Regions from separate parts of the Hydrogenophaga sp. BPS33 genome, predicted to be linked through region 1. Evidence: predicted binding sites of a transcription regulator. Region 1 holds the regulator's gene; each other region holds the start of a gene.
The links. The regulator FNR, encoded in region 1, switches genes on or off when oxygen is low (the NO sensors DNR and NnrR bind a similar motif). The targets are predictions, from matches to a motif close to TTGATNNNNATCAA.
Positions count from the first base shown of each region.

Region 2: the regulator FNR is predicted to act here: its motif matches at 4,049-4,062, upstream of F9K07_RS01025 (hemerythrin domain-containing protein).
Region 3: the regulator FNR is predicted to act here: its motif matches at 4,248-4,261, upstream of F9K07_RS15320 (universal stress protein).

Region 1 is NZ_CP044549.1:3,591,645-3,599,141, reverse strand. Features, by position in the region: gene ccoP (cytochrome-c oxidase, cbb3-type subunit III) at 1-556, shown strand, start outside; gene ccoG (cytochrome c oxidase accessory protein CcoG) at 594-2,024, shown strand; gene F9K07_RS16735 (nitrogen fixation protein FixH) at 2,054-2,347, shown strand; gene F9K07_RS16730 (hypothetical protein) at 2,349-2,570, shown strand; gene fnr (fumarate/nitrate reduction transcriptional regulator Fnr) at 2,655-3,374, opposite strand; gene hemN (oxygen-independent coproporphyrinogen III oxidase) at 3,495-4,874, shown strand; gene F9K07_RS16715 (sulfite exporter TauE/SafE family protein) at 4,896-5,567, shown strand; gene F9K07_RS16710 (DMT family transporter) at 5,564-6,487, opposite strand; gene aceA (isocitrate lyase) at 6,805-7,497, shown strand, end outside.
Region 2 is NZ_CP044549.1:212,386-219,882, reverse strand. Features, by position in the region: gene gstA (glutathione transferase GstA) at 98-703, shown strand; gene F9K07_RS01035 (YbfB/YjiJ family MFS transporter) at 700-1,920, opposite strand; gene F9K07_RS01030 (aspartate aminotransferase family protein) at 2,038-3,396, shown strand; gene F9K07_RS01025 (hemerythrin domain-containing protein) at 3,400-3,999, opposite strand; gene F9K07_RS01020 (heavy metal translocating P-type ATPase) at 4,246-6,573, opposite strand; gene F9K07_RS01015 (heavy-metal-associated domain-containing protein) at 6,716-6,913, shown strand; gene cueR (Cu(I)-responsive transcriptional regulator) at 6,918-7,424, shown strand.
Region 3 is NZ_CP044549.1:3,320,427-3,327,923, reverse strand. Features, by position in the region: gene F9K07_RS15350 (zinc-dependent alcohol dehydrogenase) at 1-320, shown strand, start outside; gene F9K07_RS15345 (6-pyruvoyl trahydropterin synthase family protein) at 328-762, shown strand; gene F9K07_RS15340 (glycosyltransferase family 4 protein) at 767-1,819, shown strand; gene F9K07_RS15335 (class I SAM-dependent methyltransferase) at 1,816-2,661, shown strand; gene F9K07_RS15330 (RibD family protein) at 2,655-3,608, opposite strand; gene F9K07_RS15325 (hypothetical protein) at 3,618-4,184, opposite strand; gene F9K07_RS15320 (universal stress protein) at 4,337-5,230, shown strand; gene F9K07_RS15315 (FMN-binding negative transcriptional regulator) at 5,264-5,890, shown strand; gene F9K07_RS15310 (SGNH/GDSL hydrolase family protein) at 5,992-6,771, shown strand; gene opgC (OpgC domain-containing protein) at 6,746-7,497, opposite strand, start outside.

The DNA of each region.
Region 1 (7,497 bases):
GCCCCAGCAGCTCGCGGGCAACGCACAGGCCATGGCGATCGGCGAGCGCCTGTTCATGAACAACTGCGCCACCTGCCACGGCTCTGACGCGCGCGGCGCGCGCAGCTTTCCCAACCTGACCGATGGCGATTGGCTCTGGGGTGGTGACCCGGCCACGATCAAGGCCACCATCATCTCCGGGCGCATGGGCGTGATGCCTCCCATGGCCGCGGCCGTGGGCTCGCCCGAAGACGTGCGCAACGTCGCCCACTTCGTGCTCAGCCTCTCGGGCAGCCCGCACGACTCGGTACGCGCGGCTCTGGGCCGACCCGCCTTCGCCGCCTGCGCGGCGTGCCATGGCGCGGACGGCAAGGGCAACACCGCCATGGGCGCACCCAACCTGAGCGACAAGGTCTGGCTGCACGGCTGGGGCGAAGAGGCCGTGGTGCGGGCCATCACCAAGGGCTTCAACAACCAGATGCCGGCCCAGGCTGACAAGCTCAATGCCGACCAGATCCACGTGTTGAGCGCGTATGTGTGGGGCATGTCGAACAAGGCGTCGCCAGCGCCCAACTGATCGACCGACCGACCGACGCGCGCGAGAAGAATCCTTCATGACCGATCGAAAAGCCACCATTCCCATCGTCGCAGTGCCCGCCGACGACGAGGTGATGGTGTCCCTGTACGCCGCGCGCGAGAAGATCCAGCCGCGCTCGGTCTCGGGCCTGTTCTCGCGCTGGCGCTGGATCATGGTCTGGCTCACGCAGATCGTGTTCTATGGTCTGCCCTGGTTGCAGTGGCACGCCCGCCAGGCCGTGCTGTTCGATCTGGAGGCGCGCCGCTTCTACATCTTCAACCTCGTCCTGTACCCGCAGGACTTCATCTACCTCACCGGCCTGCTCGTCATCTCGGCGCTGGCGCTGTTTTTGTTCACCGCCGTGGCCGGGCGTCTGTGGTGCGGCTTTGCCTGTCCGCAGACGGTCTACACCGAAATTTTTCTGTGGATCGAGAAGCGGGTGGAGGGCGACCGCAGCGCGCGCCTGAAGCTCGACCGTGCGGGCCTCTCGGCCGAGAAGCTGGCCAAGCGCTCGCTCAAGCACGCGCTGTGGCTGGTGTTCTCGCTGTGGACCGGCTTTACCTTCGTGGGCTACTTCACGCCCATCCGCGAACTGGGCGCGCTCTCCATGGCCGCCGCGCTCGGGCCCTGGCAGTGGTTCTGGATCTTCTTCTACGGCCTGGCCACCTACGGCAACGCCGGCTTCCTGCGCGAGCAGGTGTGCAAGTACATGTGCCCCTACGCGCGCTTCCAGAGCGCGATGTTCGACCGCGACACCATGATCGTCACCTACGACGAGCAACGCGGCGAGCCGCGCGGCGCGCGCTCGAAGAAGGCCGACCCCACGGCGCTGGGCCTGGGTGCCTGCGTGGATTGCACGCTGTGCGTGCAGGTGTGCCCGACCGGCATTGACATCCGCAACGGCCTGCAATACGAATGCATCGGCTGCGCTGCCTGCATTGACGTGTGCGACACCGTGATGGACAAGGTGGGCTACCCGCGCGGGCTGATCCGCTTCTCCACGCAGAACGGCATTGAGCAAGGCTGGGGCACGCGCCAGATGCTGCGCCGGGCGTTGCGCCCCCGCGTGCTGGTCTACACGGCCATTCTGGGTGTCATCACGATCGCGGTGGGCCTGAGCCTGTTCCTGCGCACGCCGCTCAAGGTCGACGTGATACGCGACCGGGGGGCGCTCGCGCGCATGGTGGAAGAGGGCCGGATCGAGAACGTGTTCCGCCTGCAGATCATGAACGCCACCGAATTGCCGCAGCGCTATGCCATCCAGGTCTCGGGCCTGCCCGGCATCGCGCTGGACACGCCGGCCGAGGTCGAGGTGCTGTCGACCGAAGTGCGCGCCGTGGCCGTGCGCGTGCAGATCCCGCCGGACGCGGCCAGCAGCGGATCGCATCCGATCCGCTTCGACATCCGCGCCACAGGCGACGAGGGCATCCACGTGTCCGAAAAGGCCGTGTTCCTCGTGCCGCGTTGAACTTGTTTTCCGTCTTTGAAGGAGCTCGCGTGAACCCATCGTCCTCTCCCACCGTCCAGATACCGAGCGTGGCTTGGTGGCGCGTGCCGCAAATGTGGCTGGTGGTAGGTGGCCCGCTGATCGTGGTGCTGGCCAGTCTCGTCATGGTCTACATTGCCGTGACCCATGCCGACCCGGTGCTCGACAAAACCGCTTTCGAGCGCGACCGCGCGGCGGCTTCCGTGCTGCAAGGCCAGGCGCGTGACGAAGCCCTGATCCAGCTGCAGCCCGCCCACCAGGCGCGCAACCACGCGGCCTCGCCCGTCGTGCCGCAGGAGCGATGAAATGAACGTGCGCCAATGGATGGGCATCGCCTGGCCCACCTTCCTCACTGCCGCATTGCTGGAGATGCTGGTGTTCGCGATGGTCGACCCGGGCGACCTGCACTGGCTCGGCGGCCAGCCGCTCGAAGGCTCGCGCCAGATGGTCTACACCGTGGCGTTCTTCGTGTTCTGGGCGGTGACGGCGCTCTCGGGCGCGCTCAGCGTGTGGCTGGCGCGAGACTGAAATGGAGAAGGGACGCGATCCGCCGCCGGGCCGCCCCAAGGCGGATCAGCCCCCTTGGGGGGGGCAGCGACCCGCGAAGCGACATCATCCACAGGGCTGCGGGTTCACGATGCGGCGCAGGCCGTCCGTGTCCTTGATGCGCACGTAGCGCTGCTTGACGTCAATGATGCCGTCGTCGACGAACTTCGAGAACGTTCGACTGACCGTCTCCAGCTTCATGCCCAGGTAGCTGCCGATCTCCTCGCGCGTCATGCGCAGCACCAGCTCCGACTGCGAGAACCCCCGCGCGTGCAGCCGTTGCACCAGGTTCAGCAGGAATGCCGCCAGCCGCTCTTCTGCGCGCATGCTGCCCAGCAGCAGCATCACGCCGTGGTCGCGCACGATCTCGCGGCTCATGATCTTGTGCACGTGGTGCTGCAGCGTGGTGAATTCGCGTGAAAGCTCTTCCACCTGGTCGAACGGCATGATGCAGACCTCGGCATCCTCCAGCGCCACCGCGTTGCACGAGTGGTGGTCGTTCACGATGCCGTCCAAGCCGATGATCTCGCCCGTCATCTGGAAGCCGGTCACCTGGTCGCGGCCATCGGCGGTGGTGACGCATGTCTTGAAAAACCCTGAACGCACCGCGTAGAGCGACGTGAACTTGTCGCCCACGTTGAAGAGCGCGGCGCCGCGCGGGATGCGGCGGCGCTTGGAGACGATGGCGTCGAGCTTGTCCATTTCCCCCGGGTTGAGTCCCATGGGCAGGCACAGCTCCCGCAGGTTGCAACTCGAGCAGGCGACTTTGATGCTTTGGGCGTCCATAGGGCGAAGCATACCCCCGTAAGCATTGGGGGCGAAATGCGATCTGGGCACTTGTTGACCGAGATCAAGGGGCGGCAGCCCAGTCTGCCGCACAGTGAGGGCCTTGATGGAGATTTCATTTTGAGCCACGCCATTTCCGAGGAGCTGTTGCGCCGGTTCGACGTTCCCGGCCCGCGCTACACCTCGTACCCCACCGCCGACCGGTTTGTCGAGGCGTTCACCGAGAGCGACTACGTCCAGGCGCTGGAGCAGCGCCGGGCCGGTTCGATGGCGCTGCCGCTGTCGCTCTACGTGCACATTCCGTTTTGCGAGTCGGTCTGCTACTACTGCGCCTGCAACAAGGTCATCACCAAACACCATTCGCGCGCGACCGAGTACCTGCGCTACCTGGCGCGTGAAGTGGAGCTGCAGGTGGCGCACATCGGCAAAGGCCAGAACGTCTCGCAACTTCACCTGGGCGGAGGCACCCCCACCTTCCTGTCAGACGCCGAACTCGGCGACCTCATGACCATGCTGCGGCGTCACTTCACGCTGGTGCCGGGCGGCGAGTACTCGGTGGAGGTGGACCCGCGCACGGTCACGGAAGAACGTCTCGAGACCCTGGCGCGCCTGGGCTTCAACCGCCTGAGCTTTGGCGTGCAGGACTTCGACCCGGCCGTGCAGAAAGCTGTGCACCGGGTGCAGCCGGCCGAGCAGGTGTTCGCGCTGGTGGCGGCCGCGCGGCGCATCGGCTTCGAGTCGGTGAACGTGGACCTGATCTACGGCCTGCCGCTGCAAACGCCGGAGTCCTTCGCGCGCACGCTGGCGCAGGTGAACACGCTGCGGCCCGACCGCATCGCGCTCTACGGGTATGCCCACTTGCCCGCGCGCTTCAAGCCGCAGCGGCGCATTTCCGCCGTGGAGCTGCCCAGCCCGAGCGACAAGCTCGGCATGCTGGCCCTCTCGCTCGACGCGCTGATGGACGCGGGCTACGTCTATGTGGGCATGGACCATTTCGCCTTGCCCAACGATGCGTTGGCCGTGGCCAAACGCCAAGGCCGCCTGCACCGCAACTTCCAGGGCTACAGCACCCAGCCCGACTGCGACCTGATCGCGCTGGGTGTCTCTGCCATCGGCCGCATCGGCGCCACCTACAGCCAGAACGCCAAGACGCTGGACGAATACCGCGACCTGCTCGACCAGGGCCGCCTGCCCGTGGTGCGCGGCCTGGCCCTCACGCGCGACGACCTGCTGCGGCGCGCGGTCATCATGGCCTTGATGTGCCAGGGCGAGGTGCAGTTCGAGTCGATCGAACTCGGGCATCTGATCGATTTCAAGCGCTATTTCGCTCGCGAGATGGACGCCCTGAAAACGCTGGCCGACGAGGGCCTGATCCGCCTGGACGACGCGAGCGTGCAGGTGACCGAGACCGGCTGGTTCCTGGTGCGCGCCATTGCCATGGTGTTCGACCGCCACTTGCAGGCAGATCGTGACCGGGCGCGTTTCTCCCGCATCATCTGACCCGCGCGAACGCGTCCGAGCATGCAAACCTCGATGGCGATCACCGCGTTGTTCATGGGCCTGGTGGGCGGCCCGCATTGCGTGGCCATGTGCGGTGCCGCGTGCGCGGGCGTGGGCCGAGCGGCGGGGGCGCGCAGCACGCAAGCCTTGCTGAGTTTCCAGCTCAGCCGCATCGCCGGCTACGCGCTGTTCGGCGCCTTTGCCGCGGGCTCGGTGCAGGGGCTGGCGTGGCTGGGCACGAACACCGCGGTGCTGCGTCCGGTGTGGACCATGTTCCATGTGGGGGCGCTGCTGCTGGGCATGGCGTTGCTGTGGCGTGCGCGCCAGCCCGCCTGGATCGAGAACCTGGGGCAGGCCGTGTGGCGCAAGGCCAGGCCCACGATGGCCGCGCTGGGGCCGCGCGCGCCGTTCGTGCTGGGCCTGGGGTGGGCGCTCATGCCCTGCGGCCTGTTGTACTCCGCCTTGCTGGTGGCGTCGTTGACGGCCCACGCGTTCGAGGGCGCGGCCGTCATGGCACTGTTCGCGCTCGGCACCTCGGTGTCGCTGCTGGCCGGGCCGTGGTTGCTGCTGCGCTTGCGTGGCGCGCGCTCCGGTGGCTGGGGTATCCGGCTCGCCGGATTGGCGTTGATGGCGACCTCGGGCTGGGCACTCTGGATGGGCGTCGCGCATCCATCCGGTTTGTGGTGCGCTTAGCCTGACGTGCGTTCAGGCAGGGTCGCCAACACCAGACCCAACAGCGCGATGCCGAACGCGACACCCTGCATGCCTGTGAGCCGTTCGCCCATGAACAACACCCCGATCGCTGCGGCGCTGATCGGCAGCATTACCGTGAAAACGCCCGCCTGCGAAGCCGGCACCGCCTTGAGACCCGTCATCCAGAGCCATACCGTCCACACGCTCGCGGCCAGCGCGTAGAACACCAGCAAGGCCCAGACGGGCAGGGCGACCGTGGAGAAATCGAACGACCAGGCGGCCCACAGGCCCAAGGGCGTCACCAGGGCGAATCCCCAGAGATTGATGATGGCCGAGATCCGCTTGGGTCCCAGGCCTTCGGTGAGCAGTTTCCCGATCACCACATAGGACGCTTCGCACACGACCGCCGCGAACACGAGCAGATTGCCCAGCAAGGCCTTATCCATGCCGAACGGCCCCGCCCGGTCGACCGCCGCGCCAGCGTCCACCTTCTGCAGCGAGAAGAGTCCGATGCCGATGGCCGCGCAGGCAATGCCGGCCGCGCTTCGCCACCCCAGGCGTTCGCGCAGGAACACCCAGCTCAGCGCGGCGACCACCGCGGGGATGGACGACATCACCACACCTGCCGCCACGGCGGTGGTCATGCTCACGCCGAACAGCATGCAAACGGAAAACAGGAAGTTGCCCAGGAACGATTCCAGAAACAACAGCACACGTGTGCGGCGCGACAGGGACGGCTCGTGCGCCGGCTTGCGCAGCCAGTTCCACATCGCCACGCCGCCGATGCCAAAGCGCAGCCAGGCGAGCAGGAACACCGGAAACACCAGCACCAGCGGTTTGGACAGTGCGACGTAGCTGCCGACCAGCGACATGCTCAAGGCCAGGCTGGCGTAGGCCCATCCACGGTTCGGGGAAGTCATGGCGATGTCATGGGAGTGCACTGAACTGGAGCGCATGATGCCCCAAGTGCTGTGTCATTTTTCAGAATGAGAGATTTTCTTTTCTCAATGTGAAATTACAGAATGTTGCGGCGCAAGAAATTTTCTCAATGTAAGAAAACGATTTTTGCATTGAGATATTTGTCGAAAATATCCTTTAAAAACAATGAGAAATTTTTTCTCTTATATAAGACATAAGAGCTTCTCATGGTCTTCTATAAGACTTAAAGTCTGTCCAACGGCATCGCCATTGCATGCAAGCTTGCCGGGCTGTTTCATCAACCTCAAGGAGTCTTCAAATGCCCCAATCCCTCACCGAGCAACTGAGCCGTCAGCAGCAGATCGATGCCCTGGAAAAAGACTGGGCGACCAACCCCCGGTGGAAAGGTGTGAAGCGTGGCTACAGCGCGGCCGACGTGGTGCGCCTGCGCGGCAGCATGCAAATCGAGCACACGCTGGCCAAGCGTGGCGCCGAAAAGCTGTGGGACAAGGTCAACGGCGGTGCCAAGAAGGGCTATGTGAACGCCTTCGGCGCGATCTCCGCCGGCCAGGCGATGCAACAGGCCAAGGCTGGCCTGGAAGCGGTGTACCTGTCGGGCTGGCAAGTGGCCGCCGATGGCAACACGTCTGAAACCATGTACCCGGACCAGTCGCTCTACGCCTACGACTCGGTCCCCACCATGGTCCGCCGCATCAACAACACCTTCAAGCGCGCCGACGAAATCCAATGGGGCCGTGGCATCGAGCCGGGCAGCGCTGAATTCATCGACTACTTCCTCCCCATCGTGGCCGACGCGGAAGCCGGTTTCGGCGGCGTGTTGAACGCCTTCGAACTGATGAAGAACATGATCGCCGCTGGCGCGGCAGGCGTGCACTTCGAAGACCAACTGGCCGCTGTGAAGAAGTGCGGCCACATGGGTGGCAAGGTGCTCGTGCCGACGCAAGAGGCCTGCGAAAAGCTGATCGCTGCCCGTTTTGCGGCCGACGTGATG
Region 2 (7,497 bases), 2.9 Mb from region 1:
TTGCCAATCCCCACGGCCCTGCAAGGCCCGCCACTCGCGGATAGCATCGGCCACCAGGTGCCCCATCCTGGTGGCCCATACCGAGGACGACAACTCCATGAAGCTTTACTACTCCCCCGGCGCCTGCTCGCTCTCGCCACACATTGCCCTGCACGAGTCCGGCCTGAGGTTCGAAGCCATTCCCGCCCCCACCAAGACGCACCAGTTGCCCGACGGCACCGACTACTACACCATCAACCCGCTGGGCTATGTGCCACTCCTGGAACTCGACAACGGCGAGCGCCTGCGCGAAGGCCCGGCCATCGTGCAGTACATCGCCGACCAGGCGCCGCAGAAAAACCTGGCCCCTGCCAACGGCACGCTGCCGCGCTACCGCCTGCAGGAATGGCTGAACTTCATTGGCACCGAGGTGCACAAGGGCTTCTCACCCCTGTTCAATCCCGCCACCCCCGACGAGGTGAAAACCAGCACCAAGGACAAGCTGGGCCAACGCCTGAAGTGGGTGGACGCCGAGCTGGCGGGCAAGCAGTACCTGCTGGGTGACAACTTCAGCGTGGCCGATGGTTACCTGTTCACCGTCACCAACTGGGCACCGCGCGTGGGCGTGGACATCAGCGGTTTTGCCAACCTCAACGCCTACCGTGCCCGCGTTGGCGCGCGTCCTGCCGTGCAGGCGGCGATGAAGGCCGAAGGCCTGATCTAAACCAGCGCCTTTTGCCGGGTGGCCAGCCCTGCGCCGATCCACAACGCCACGGCCGAGAACACCAGTCCCCGCGCCAGGCCGCCCGGGCCATCGGCGATGAAGCCCACCACCGTGGGCCCCACGATCTGGCCGAGGGCGAACACGATCGTGAACGCACTGATGCCTGCCGCCCATTGCTCGGGCGGCAGGTTGTGGCGCACCAAGGCCGTGGTCGATGCCACCACCGACAGGAACACCGCGCCGAACACGACACCCGAGGCCAGCAACAGCGGCGCACTCGTGGTCAGTGCCGGGACGATGGTCGCCGTCCCGAGCAAGGCGTTGAGCCGCGCCAGGGCCTGGCCATCGCGGTGGCGGTCGAGCAAGCCCGCCCAGATGCGCGACGATGCCACCACCGCCACCCCCAGCAGCGCGTAGAACGCCGTGATGTCACCGGCCGGACTGCCCTGCTCGCGCAGCAGCGCGATCACGAACGTCATGTAACCGATGTAGCCCACGCCAAAGCCGGCGTAACCCGCCAGGCCGAAGCCGAAGTCGCGCACGCGCCATGCCCGGGCCCCGTGCGCCTGCATGCCCACCGTGGGGGTGGCGTGGGACGCCAGGACCCTGGCGGGCCAGACCATCAGCGCCGTTGCGACGAGACAGACCAGGGCCAGGGCCCACCACGCCCAGGCCCAGCCGTGCGGCTGCGCGGATGCGGCATGCAGCACCGGCGGCACACCGAGGGCGGACACCACGATGCCCAGTCCAGTGCCGCCGTAATAGAGGCCCAACAGAAAACCGCTTCTGTGGGGTTGTTGCGCCCCCAGGCGCGCGGCCAGCAATCCCCCGGCGATGAACACGAGCGCACTGGCCGCCCCTGCCAACACACGCTGCACCAGCAGGGGCGAGGCCGCGGTGAAGAAACCACTCAGCCCCATGAAGAACGAAGCCAGCAGGGCGCCGGTGAGCAACACGCCCGTGGGCGAGAAGCGCCGCATCAGCCACGGTGTCATCAAGGCACCCAGCAGGTAGCCCAACGCATTGAAGGTATTCATCGCACCGGCCAGCGTGTAGCTCCAGCCCAGGTCCTCGCGCATCGGCGGCAGCAACAGGCCATAGGCAAAGCGCGTGATGCCCAGCGACACCGCCGCACCGAGCGAGAGCGCCAATGCCAGCCGCACATAGGGCGTGTCATCGGGTGGTGTGGCGGGTGGGTGGCGTTGAGGGTGCGGCATGGGCGGTCCATTGTGGAACACGCACGGCCTTGCGCACGGGTGCCCGTTGCGCGCAGCACAAAACATCCGCTTCGGGCCCACATGCGCGAACGGCGTGCGTGCGCGTAAGCTGGCGGCATGTCGAGCCATCCGTTCAACGAACGCGCCGCCACACGGCAACAAGCCGAGCGCGATCGCTTCATCGCCACCCACCCCAAGTCCATGGCGCTGGCCCGTGCGGCGCAAGCCCATTACCTGTTTGGCGTGCCCTTGCACTGGATGCGCGACTGGCCCAGCCCCGCCACCTTGTTCGTGCGGTCCGCGCAAGGTATCACCCTCACCTGCGCCGACGGCCTCGCCTATGCGGACTTCTGCCTGGGCGACACCGGCGCGATGTTCGGCCACAGCCCGCCCGAACTTGCGACGGCCATCGCCGAGCAGGCCGCTCTCGGCTTGACCTGCATGCTGCCCTCCGACCGCGCAGCGCGGGTAGGCGAACAGTTGCAGAACGTGTTCGGCCTGCCGGTGTGGCAGATGGCACTGACCGCCAGCGACGCCAACCGTTTCGTGCTGCGCTGGGCCCGCGCCATCACCGCACGCTCACGGGTTCTGGTGTTCGACGGTTGTTACCACGGCGCGGTGGACGACACGTTGGTCGACCTGGACCCCGCCACGGGGCGCACCTTGCCCAGGCCTTCCGTGCTGGGCAACGTACACAACCACGCCGAATTCACCCGCGTCGTGCCTTTCAACGACCTCGCTGCGCTCGAGGAGGCCCTGGCACAGGGCGACGTGGCCTGCCTGTTGGCCGAACCCGCGCTCACCAACTTCGGCCTGGTGCCCCCGGCGGCCGACTTCTGGGATGCCGCGCGCGCCCTGTGCCACCGGCACGGCAGCTTGTTCGTGTGCGACGAAACCCACACCATCTCCACCGCGCGAGGCGGCTATGCGCATGCCCATGGCTTGGCGCCCGACTTCCTGGTGGTGGGCAAGGCCGTGGCCGGTGGCCTGCCCTGCGCGGTCTACGGCTTCACACACCAGATGGCCCTGCGCATGACGGCCGCGAAGGATGCCGCACCCGAAGGCCACAGCGGCATCGGCACCACGCTCGCTGGCAATGCCCTCACGCTGGCGGCGTTGGACGCATCTCTACAGCACCTGCACAGCGCCGCCAACTACGCTCACGTGCTGGCATTGGCGGCGTCGCTGGAGCAAGCCTTGCGGCGTCGCATCGACCACGCCAGCATGCCCTGGACCATCACCCGACTGGGCGCGCGCATGGAACTGCAGTTCATGCCCCATACACCACGCAATGCGCAGGACGTGCGGGCGCATGCGCAAAGCGCGCTCGAAGTCTTCACCCACCTGTTCATGCTCAACCGCGGCGTGCTGCTCACGCCGTTTCACTGCATGCTGCTGGTCTCGCCCGCGACACAACAGGCCGATGTGGATCGCTTGCTTCGGGCGTTCGATGAACTCCTGGCCGCGCTAGCCTGACCCTCAGGTCGCGCCCAGACCCAAGGGCGCAGGCGTACGCCGCACGATGCGGGTGAACAACCGGTCGAACTGCGGGTCACGGGGCATCCCCACGCTCAAGGGGTCCCGGTTCTGCGCGAACGCGTGGTCCAGCGTACGCCAGTCGTCATCGGTCAACGCCTGTTCGGCAACGGGAAACAACTCTGTTTCCTCCAGCCACATGTGTTCCAGGTAGAAGTTGGCGAAGCGGATCGCCTCGTTCTCGAACGCCGCGCGGTGCAAATCCCCCATGTACTCCCAGGCCATGAGCAGGTGCATCAGGTCACGCACGCGCGCCTCGCTGGTCATGTGCTCGCGCTCGAGCCGTTCGATGGCCGGCATCACATGAGGCGCTACCCGCGCCAGGCGTGGAAAGAGCAGATTCGATTCCTTGGGGTGGTGCTGCTTTTCGGGAAACGCGTCGATGTAGAACAGCATCGCCCGCAGGGCATCGAAGAAGCGTTCACTGCCGTTCTCCGCATTCATGTCCGGCCCCAGCCGAACCATCTGGACGAACGAACGCAGCATCGCGCTCAGGCTGGCATGTTCGTCGCGAATGACGCGCAAGGTCAGGTGTGTGGTCATCGATGTCTCCGGCTTCCCCGAAGCATCGCGCCCAGGTGCGCACAGCACCTTGATGTGCGTCAAGAACCTGTCGTATCCGTGTACCAGAGGCATCGAAGGTCCGGCTCCGTTGGCTCTGGGAACAGCTGCCATCCCGCCTCCGGCGCGCGTGCCTGAACCCAGGGGCATCGAGGGACGGCTACGCCGGCCCGAGCTGCCGTCCCCCCTCCAAGCGCCGAAGGCGCGCCAGAGAGGGGGGAAGCCGCGTCAGCGGCGCAGGGGGGTGTTTTTCATCCTCCACCGCTTGAGCAACAGCGCGTTGCCCACCACGCTCACCGAACTCAGTGCCATCGCCGCGCCCGCCACCACCGGGCTCAGAAAACCCAGTGCCGCCAGGGGGATGCCCGCCACGTTGTAGGCAAAGGCCCAGAACAGGTTCTGCCGGATCTTGCGCACCGTGCGCCGCGAAACGTCCAGCGCGGCCGCCACCAGCATCGGGTCTCCGCGCATGAGCGTGATGCCGGCGGCATGCATCGCCACATCGGCGCTCGCACCCTGGCTGTGGCTCATTGCCATGCCCACGTCGGCCGCGGCCAACGCGGGGGCGTCGTTCACACCATCGCCCACCATGGCCACGGTGTGCGTGCGTTCGCCGGTCGACGCCCCACGCAACCGGCGCACCACGGCGGCCTTGTCACCCGGCAGCACTTCGGCGATCACCTCACCCTGCTCCGCGTGCAATCCCAGGCGTTTTGCCATGGCCAGCGCCGCTCCCTCGTTGTCGCCTGACACCAGGAAAAGGCGCATGCCCTGGCCACGCAAGTCCGCCAGCGCCTGGGCCGCATGGGTCTTGGGCTCGTCACCGAAAGCCAGCAGCGCCAGCGGCACCCAACCCGTGGCCTCCCCGGGAGTCTCGCTCGCCAGCACCGACACGGTGGCACCTTCTTGCTGCAAAGCTTGTGCGCGTGCTTGCAGAGGGCCCAGCTGGGCACCGAGCTCGTCCATCCAGCGCAGGCTGCCCAGGGCCAGCAAGGCGCCATTCACGATACCCTGGTTGCCCCGGCCAGAGACCGTCCGCACATCGCGCGCGGCATCGGCAGAAACCTCGACCGCGCGCGAGGCAGCCGCATCCAGCACCGCCCGTGCCAAGGGATGCGCGCTCTGCGCCTGCAAGGCCGCGGCCGTTTTCAGCACCGCCATTTCGTCCACACCCTCCGCGGCCTCGATGACCAGCAAGCGCGGACGGCCTTGCGTCAAAGTGCCTGTCTTGTCGAACACCACGGTGTCGACCTTGTGTGCGATCTCCAGGGCCTGCGCATCCTTGATCAGAATGCCGTGGCGCGCGGCCACCCCGGTGCCGGCCATGATGGCCGCTGGCGTGGCCAGGCCCAGCGCACACGGGCAGGCGATCACCAGCACCGCGACCGCGTGCAGCAAGGCGTCTTCCATCGGCGCTCCACTCCACAGCCAACCGAGCAAGGTGATCAGCGCAATGCCCAGTACCACCGGCACGAACACCGCGGCCACCTGGTCCACCATGCGCTGCACCGGCGCCTTGCCGGCCTGCGCGTCCTGCACCAGGCCGATGATGTGGGCCAGCACACTCTGCGCACCGGTGGCTCGCACCTGCACGTCCACCGCACCTTCACCGTTGAGCGAACCGCCGGTGACCGCATCCCCTACCGCCTTGGCCACCGGCATGGCCTCGCCGGTGAGCATCGATTCATCGGCCTGCGTGCTGCCCTGCACCACCGTGCCATCGGCCGCGAACCGTTCGCCAGGCAGTACACGGATCACATCACCCGCCAGCAACTCGTCGACCGCCACGTCGGCCAACTCGGTACGGCGAACGCCATCGGGCAACAGGTGCGCACGCTCGGGCCTCAGGGCATGCAGGGCACGAATGGCATCGGTAGTCTGGCGCTTGGCGCGTGCTTCCAGCCATTTGCCGAGCAACACCAGCGTGATCACCACCGCCGAGGCTTCGTAGTACAGGTGCGGCACCGCACCCGCCTCGGCGCGCCACCACAACCAGGTCGACAAGGCCCAACCCGCCGTGGTACCGATCGCCACCAACAATTCCATGTTGCCCGTGCGCGCCTTGAGCGCGTGCCAACCGGCCCGGTAGAAACGCGCGCCCAGCACGAACTGCACCGGCGTGGCCAGCAAGAACTGGATCCAGGCCGGCAACATCCAGTGCCGGCCCAGCAGGTCCCCCACCATCGGCAACACCAGTGGCGCCGACAGCACCACGCCCACCAACACCGGCCACAGATCGCGGGGCACGCCCATCACGCGGTGCTGATCGTCCGCGTCCATCGCTTCCAGCGCGCGCGGCTCGTAACCCGCATCGCGCACCGCGCGCTTGATGCGCGCCAGCGACTCGGTCTCGTCCACGCCGATCAAAGTCACGCGCGCCGACTCGGTGGCCAGGTTCACCGTCGCATCGCTCACGCCCGGTTGCTTGCGCAAGGCCTTTTCCACCCGCGTGACGCAAGAAGCGCAGGTCATGCCGCCGATGCCCAGATCGATCTGGGTCGGTGGATAGGTAGGGAGGGACTCACCGGTGTCGGTGGAAGCAGTGATCGTGTTCATGTGACCAGCATAAGCTTTACCACCATGGGAAGGTCAAGCCCGCTTGTAGCGAACTGTGATGGCACTTGGAACGCTTGACCTTGACACCATGTCAAGGATCACAATGCCTCCATCATTCAACAACCCCTGGAAGGACATCGCCATGAAACAAGTGTTCAACGTGCAAGGCATGACCTGCGGTCACTGCGAAAAATCCGTGACCACGGCCATCCGCTTGCTCGATCCGCAAGCGCAGGTGCAGATCGACCGCAGCCAGAACCATGTCGAGGTGGAGTCGACGCAGACGCGCGAGGCCCTGGCCGAAGCGATCCGCGAAGAAGGCTACCAGGTGGCGGCTTGACGCCATGCCGAGCGAACGATCCCCGCGTTCGCGGGCACGAAACGAAGAGCACGACCCTGGCGATGCGCTGATCCGCTGGCCGGTCAGCATCGGCAAGGCGGCCGAGCTCAGTGGCATTTCACCCAAGATGCTGCGCCACTACGAATCCCTGGGCCTGCTCGCGGCCGTGCCGCGCACCGAGAGCAACTACCGCCAGTACCAGCTGGCCGATGTGCACACGCTGCGCTTCATCCGCCGCGCGCGCGACATGGGTTTTGGCCTGGACGCCATCACCGAACTGGTGAGCCTGTGGCACAACCGCCGGCGCAGCAGCGCCAGCGTCAAACGCATCACGCAAAAACACCTGGACGAACTCGCCCAGCGCATCGAAGCGCTACAGGCCATGCAACGCACGCTGGACCAATTGCTGCACCTGTGCCCGGGTGACGACCGGCCCGACTGCCCCATCCTGGACGATCTGGAGCAACCTGCGGGCCCGCACCCGGAGCAAGGCTTACGCCGATACGCATAGCAACAACTCTCGCCGTTTGCAAAGAGATACGGGCCGGCGCCGACCGTGCATCCCAACCGTCCGAATATTTGAC
Region 3 (7,497 bases), 270 kb from region 1:
CCGCATTCGAAGCCACCGTGTTGGAACTCAGCTGGTACGGCAGCCGTGCCGTCAGCGTGCCGCTGGGCGAGGCCTTCCATTCGCAGCGGCTCACGCTCAAGAGCTCGCAGGTCGGCCACGTGGCGCCCCGGCAACGTGGGCGCTGGAGCCACCGCACGCGGCTGGAGCTGGCGCTTTCGCTGCTCACCGCTCCGGTGCTGGACCGTCTCATCACCGACACCGCGCCGTTCGCGGAACTGCCGCAGGTGCTGGAGCGCCTGGCCGGCTCTGGCGCACCGGCGACGCTGTGCCAGCGCATCGATTACCCACCCCTACCTTGAGAGCCCCATGTACGCCGTCAACGTCAGAGACCATTTCATGATTGCCCACAGCTTCCAGGGCGCGGTGTTCGGCCCCGCGCAACGCCTGCATGGCGCGACCTACGTGGTCGATCTGGAGCTGCGCCGCGAGGCGCTCGACCCCGATGGCATCGTGGTCGACATCGGCCTGGCCACACAGGTGCTGCGCGACGAACTGGCCGCGCTCAACTTCCGCAACCTGGACGAGGTGCCTGAGTTCCGAGGCCGCAATACCACGACCGAATTTCTGGCGCGGGCGATCTTCGACCGGATCGCCGCGCGCATCGCCGCCGGCGCGATGGGACCGCACGCCGCGCCCACGGCCACGGCCAGTGGCCTGCAACAGATGCGTGTCACGCTGCACGAATCGCACGTGGCGTGGGCGGCCCACGAGGGTGCGCTACCGGCGCACACGGGCGCCTGAACCGATGGCCGAGCGGGCTTGCCATGTCCTGATACCGGGCGACTGGAACACGCCAACTGGTGGATACACCTACGACCGCCGGCTGGTGCTGGCCTTGCGCGAGGCGGGCTGGACGGTGGACGTGCACACGCTCGAGGGCTGCTGGCCGCGTGCAGAGGCCGCCGATCTCGCCCATGCGGCGGGCCGCATCGCGGCCTTGCCCGATGGCGCCCTGGTGGTCGCCGATGGCCTGGCCTTTGGTGGCCTGGCGCAACAGGTGCAGCCTCATGCCCAACGGTTGCGCTGGGTGGCGCTGGTGCACCACCCTCTGCACCTGGAGACAGGGTTGGACGCGCACGAACGCTCCCGTTTGCAGGCCCGTGAATCACAGGCCTTGCAACTCGCGCGGCACGTCGTGGTGACCAGCCGCAGCACGGTGGACGACGTGGCGGCCATGGGGGTTCGTTTGGACCGCATCGCGGTGGTGGAGCCGGGCACCGATGCGGTGTCGCCGAGCCATGCGCCACGCCACGAAGGTGGCCCGGTCCAGTTGCTTTGCGTGGCCACGCTCACACCGCGCAAAGGGCACGCCGTGCTGCTGGAAGCGCTGGCCGGGCTGGTGCATTTGCCGTGGGTGCTGCATCTCGTAGGCAGCACCGCGCGGGCGCCAGGCACCGCCGCGCGCGTGCAAGCCCAGGCCGCGCCCCTGGGCGAGCGCGTGGTCTGGCACGGCGAACTGCCCGCTGCGGCCCTGCACGCCCACTACGCCGCGGCCGATGTTTTCGTGCTGCCGTCGCTGTACGAGGGCTACGGCATGGTGGTGGCCGAGGCGATCGCCCATGGCCTTGTGGTGGTCTGCACCGATGGCGGCGCGTTGGCCCACACCTTGCCTCGCGCTGCTGGCCTGCTGGTGCCCGCCGGCGATGCGCTGTCCTTGCAAGCGGCATTGGCACGCGTGATCACCGACGCCGGACTGCGCGCGCACCTGGCCGAAGGCGCCCGCGCAGCGGCCCGGCAGTTGCCCACATGGCCGCAACAGGCAGCGCGCTTCGCGGCCGTGCTGGAGGGGGTGGCATGAAAGACCCCAAGGCCAGCTTCAGCGCCGATTGGCTGCGGCAAAGAGAGCCTTTCGACGCGGCAGCTCGAAATGGCGCAGCGGGCCGCCTGCGCTTGCCGACCCGCTTGAGCGCGCTTCGGCCGCCGCAGGGTGTGCCGTGGCGCGTGATCGATCTGGCCTGCGGCACCGGCGCGAATCTGCGCTGGCTGGCGCCCGTGCTGGGCGGCGAGCAAGAGTGGTTGATGCTCGACCACGACGCCGCGCTGTTGCAGCGCCTGCCGCCGGCCCTGTCGGGCCCGGGTTTTCAGGCCCGCACGGTGCGGCAGCGGACCGATCTGGCGCAGCACGTCGACCGCTTGCCCTGGCACGCGGCCCATCTGGTCACGGCCTCGGCGTTGCTCGATCTGGTGGGCCTGGCCTGGCTGCGGCAGGCGCTGGCCCACATCGCGGCGGCGCGCGCAACCGTGTTGTTCACGCTCAATGTCGATGGCCGCCATGTCTGGTCACCCCCAGAACCGGGCGACGCCACGGTGGCCCGGCTGTTCCGCGCCCACCAACGGCGAGACAAGGGGTTTGGCCCCGCGCTGGGCGCTGACGCGATCGGCGTCTGCCGGCGTGCGCTGCGCGACGCCGGCTACCGCGTGTTCACCGCACCGAGCGACTGGTGGATCGATGGCCGCGCGGGCGCACCCGCCGTCGGCCTGCAGCGCGCCTTGGTCGACGGCATGGCAGCCGCTGCGTGTGAGCAAGGGCCCCAGTCCAGCGCGTTGCTACGGGCCTGGCGCGAAAGAAGAGCGTCCGTGGTCGGCGCGAGCTGTCTGCGCGTGGGCCATGTGGACCTGCTCGCGCTGCCGCCTCACTGAAGCTCGCCCGGGCGCAGCGCCAGGTCCCACAACATGTCTTCGCCCAGGGCCAGGGTGCGTGCGCGTGGACGCGGGCAATCGGCCATGACTTCGTGCGCCGGCACCTGCAGACCGCGGCGGCCGTTGCCGATCAGCACCGGGGCGATGACCAGGTGCAGGCGGTCGATGACGCCCGCCCTGAAGAAGCGCGACACGGTCGTGCCGCCGCCCTCCACGAAGAGCAGCGAGAACCCGCGCAGGCCGAGCGCAGCCACGGCACGCTCCGGCCGGCAGGTGCCGGTGCCGTCGAGCAAGCCGTCCACCGCGAGCACCTCGGTGGTGTGGGGCGCTGACGCGCCCAGGCGCCGACGGGCCAGCGCTGCGTGGCGCGTGTCGCAGAGCCAGAGGCTGGGTGCCTGGCCATCGTGGAACACGCGGGACTGCCCGTCGAGCCGCGCCGAAGGGTCCATCACGACCCGCACCGGTTGTGGCCCGGGCACACGCCGCGTGGTGAGTTGCGGATTGTCGATTGCCACCGTGCCCGCGCCCACGATCACCGCGTCGCACAGAGCGCGCAGGCGGTGCAGGTGCAGCAGCCCATGCGGGCCGTTGACGTAGTAGGAGTCTCCCGTCGAGGTGGCCACGAAACCATCGAGGCTTTGCCCCATCTGCGCCACCACCCAGGGCATCGACAAGGGCGCGTGGCGGCGCGCCGTGCGGGCATCGAGCACGGGTTTGTACAGGCCGAACAAGGCTGCGCTGCGCTCGCTGCACCGGCCCGACAGAACCCAGCCGCGTCCGCTGGCATGGCTCAACAGGCGGGTCGTGCTGGCGGTCGCAGCCGCCTGCAGCACTTGGGACCAGAGCTCATGCCAGTCGGGCGGAATATCGGTCACGACGGTAGGCGGGGTGCTGGGGGCGTTGGGCGCCAGCGTCGTCACATCGCATTCCTGAACCACCATCGGCATGCCGTTACCTCATTTCCATTGCGGGGAGTAGTAAACGTCGTCCTCGCCGCTCGCGCTGGTGCTCCCAGGTGCGCCGAACAGGGACGATGCGATAAGCAGCGCCGCCACCAAGCCCGGCAGCAAGGCCGCGAGCGGGACGCGCAAACCCGATGCGGGGCGCCACCAGACCCACAGACCCAGCGCCGCCGTGGTGGCCGCCACCATCAGCGCCAGTTGCGCCAGCAGCAAGGAACCACCGAGCGCGCCCATGGCGGCAAGCCCCAGTGCAGCCACGGTCAGCAAGGCCGACAGGACCACACCCCGCAGGCGGCTGCCGACCGGGGCCGATGCCAAGGCCAGCCAGGTCGCCGACACCAACGTTGCGCCGAGCACGGCCCAGGGCAGTTTCTGCACGCGCGACAAGGCCGGCCAGTCGAAACCCGGCAGCAACGCCAGTGCCGCCAGCAGGCCCAGGGCCGCGCCCAGCGGTGCCCAGCGCGGACCCGCTGCGCGGCGCAGCAGCCAGACCGCGAGCCACGTCATCAGCGGTGGCAGCACCAGGCTTTGCATGGCGGGGTGGTTGAAGAGCGCGTTCATGGTGGTCCCATCATCGCAGCTTGCCCGCTCGATGGGCAGACCCCATGCCCGCTTTCGGGATACTTGATCCCGCTCAAAGGCTGCGGTGGCCCCGGCGCGCCGCAGCGGTTAAGGTCGACGCCTGTGCCGCAACGGCAGAAAGGAGCCTTCGCTTGAATCCATCCGCCACGCCCCGCCATATCCTGCTCGCCACCGACCTCGGCAGCCGCAGCGACCGCGCGCTCGACCGCGCCGTGTGGATCGCGCGCCAATGGCAAGCTCGCCTGGTCGCGCTCACCGTCGTGGAGAGCGAACCTGCCGAAGCCGCCACCTCGGTGCTGGCGCGTGCCACGGGGCAGATAGGCGGTGACCGCATGCGCATGGTGCGCGCCGAACGCCACTTGCGCGCCGACGTGGAGCAGGCCGAAGGCCTCACGCTGGTGCCCATGGTGGAGCAGGGCGCGGTGACCGACACGGTGCTCACCGTGGCCACCGCCGAAGGCTGCGGCCTCATCGTCATCGGCGTGGCGCGCAACGGGGCCTTGAGCCGTGTGGTATTGGGATCGACCGTGGACGCGCTCGTGCGCCGCTCGCCTGTGCCCTTGCTGGTGGTGCGCAACAGGGCCCGCGCGCCGTACCGGCAGGTAGTCGTGGCCAGCGACTTCTCGCCGGCCTCGCGCCACACCTTGCAGCGGGTGGCCAACGACCTGTTTCCCGACGCCGACATCACCTTGTTCCATGCCTTCGACAACCCTTACCCGGCCATCGGCGGTGTGGACCAGACCAAGGTGCGCGCCGATGGGCTGGCGCAGGCGCAGCGCGAAGCCGAAGCCTTCATCCAGTCTTGCGCGCTGCCCGAGAGCACGCACGCGCGCCTGCAGACCTGGCTGGAACACGGGGATCCCGGCCTGCTGCTCAATGCCCACGGTCAGGAACACCCGGCCGACCTGGTGGTGATGGGCACGAAGCAGCGCGGCGGGGTGCTCGGCCTGTTGCTGGGCAGCGTGGCGCAACGCATGCTCGAAATCGCCGAGAACGACGTGTTGGTGGTGCCCAACGGCGCCTGAGCCCGAACCCCTCGGATGCGGGATGATGGCGGCATGTACCTGCCACCCCAGTTCGCCGCCAAGGATCCCGCGATCGCCGTGTCGCTGATGCGAAGCCACCCCTTCGCCAGCCTGATCTCGGTCGATGACGATGGCCTGCCGTTCGTGACGCAGCTGCCACTGCACCTGCTGGAAGAAGAGGGCGCTCTGACGCTGCTGGGCCACTGCGCCAAGCCCAATCCACACGGGCGCTATCTGCAGGCCCGTCCCCGTGCCCTCGTGACGTTTCTCGGCCCGCATGCCTACATGACGCCGCGCGTCTACCCCGATCTGGTGCGCGTGCCGACCTGGAACTACCTCGCGGTGCACGCGACGGTGCAGGCGCGCATCCTGGAGCATTTTGACGACAAGGACCGGCTGCTCAAGCACCTGATCCACGACCACGACCCGGCCTACGCGGACCAGTGGCGGGCCCTGGATGGCGACTACCAGCGCAAGATGGCGCAGGGCATCGTGGCGTTTGAACTGCGCGTCACCGAGCTGCAGTGCAAGGTGAAGCTCAACCAGCACCGGCCGGAATCCCACACCGCCCTGTTGGCCGCCTACGAAGCCGGCAATGCCGATGAGCGTGCGCTCGCGGGATGGATGCGCCAGCTCGGCATGGCCGGCGGTGTTGCCTGATACCAACCTCGCCATGGACGGGAAAAACACGCTTGCTTACACTGCTGCGATCTGAACTTTTTGCGCCAGAGCCGGGTCCATTCAGCGCCTCAAAACTTTCCATGTTCGCCTTGCCACACACCATTTCCCGTCGTTCACGCCTGGCGGCTCCCCTGAGAAATGCGGTCCTGACCTGCGTGCTGGGCGCGGGTCTATTGCAAGGCGCTCAAGCCGAACCGCTCAAGCCGAACGCGATGCTTTCCGTGGTACCGGCCGTGCCGGATGGCTCGCAGCAACTGGCGGCGATCGATCCGCGCTGGACGGCCAGCATGGAAGCCTTCGCCGCCGCCGACCTGAAGCAAGCGCCCCAATCGGGCGGCGTCGTGTTCGTCGGCAGCTCTTCCATCCGCATGTGGAACAACCTGGAGACGAGCTTCGCCGACCAGCCGGTGGTGATCAAGCGCGGCTTCGGCGGCTCCCAACTGATCGATTGCGTGAAGCTGGTCCACCGCCTGGTGTTGCCCTACAAGCCCCGGTTGGTGGTGGTGTACGCGGGCGAAAACGATCTGGCCGAGGGGGTGTCGCCTTGGGCGGTAACGCAGCGTTTCGCGGACTTCGTGCAATCGGTCAAGGCCGAGCTGCCTCAGGCACGCATCGCCTTTGTGTCCATCAAGCCCAGCCCGTCGCGCGCCGGCATGCTCGCCGCGGTGCGCGAAACCAACGCGATGGTCAAGGCGTACAGCCAAGTCGAACCCCAGCTCGATTTCATCGACGTGTATTCGTCCATGGTCGATGCCCAAGGCCAGGCGCGCCCGGAGCTGTTTCTCGGTGATCGCCTGCACCTCAACACGGAAGGTTACGCCCTTTGGCAGCGCATCATCGCGCTGCACCTGAAGAGCTGAGATCTGCCGCCGGGACCTTGCTTGCCCGCTGCCGATCCGCGCGGCGGTCGGCGGCCAAAGACAGGCGCGCGGTGATCCACAGCGCATAGAAGGCGACAAAAAGCACCAGCAGGTCCACCGACCAAGGCCGCTCCGGGCGGGCCGGCCCGAACACCGCCAGCGCCAGCAGCGCCGCCACCAGATGGGCGCAGAACACCGGCAAGGCCGCCTTGCCCAGCGTCTCCAGCACGCGCCAGCGTGGCAGGTGCCGCTGGAGCCAGGGCGCGAAGTGCATCACCAGCACCAGGAGCGCAAGCAGGTTGATGAGCCGCAACGGTCCCAGATGCCATTTGTCGAACATGAGGTTGACCGCAGAGCCGTCGGGCATGGGCGTCTGGCCTGCGGTGTGCCGCCACAGAAAACCCACGATCGCCAAGGCCATGGCCGCGCCGACCATCCAGCGCGGGAAGGACGTTGGCGCGTGGCCTGGCTGGCTGTGGGTGAAGCCCATCCACAAGCCCAGCACCCAAAGGAATTGCCAGGCGAATATCTCGAACGCGCCCATGTCCTGGTAGCGCACGGGCATGTCGAACCAGCCCATGGCCCAACGGTTGACGGCAGGCCCCAGCCCGAACTGCGCGCCGACCCACAACAGCAGGCTCAGCGCCATCACCGTTCGCCAACCGTGCTCCATGCCGTGCAGCAATACCAATGGGCTGAGCAGCATGAACACGATATAGATGGGCA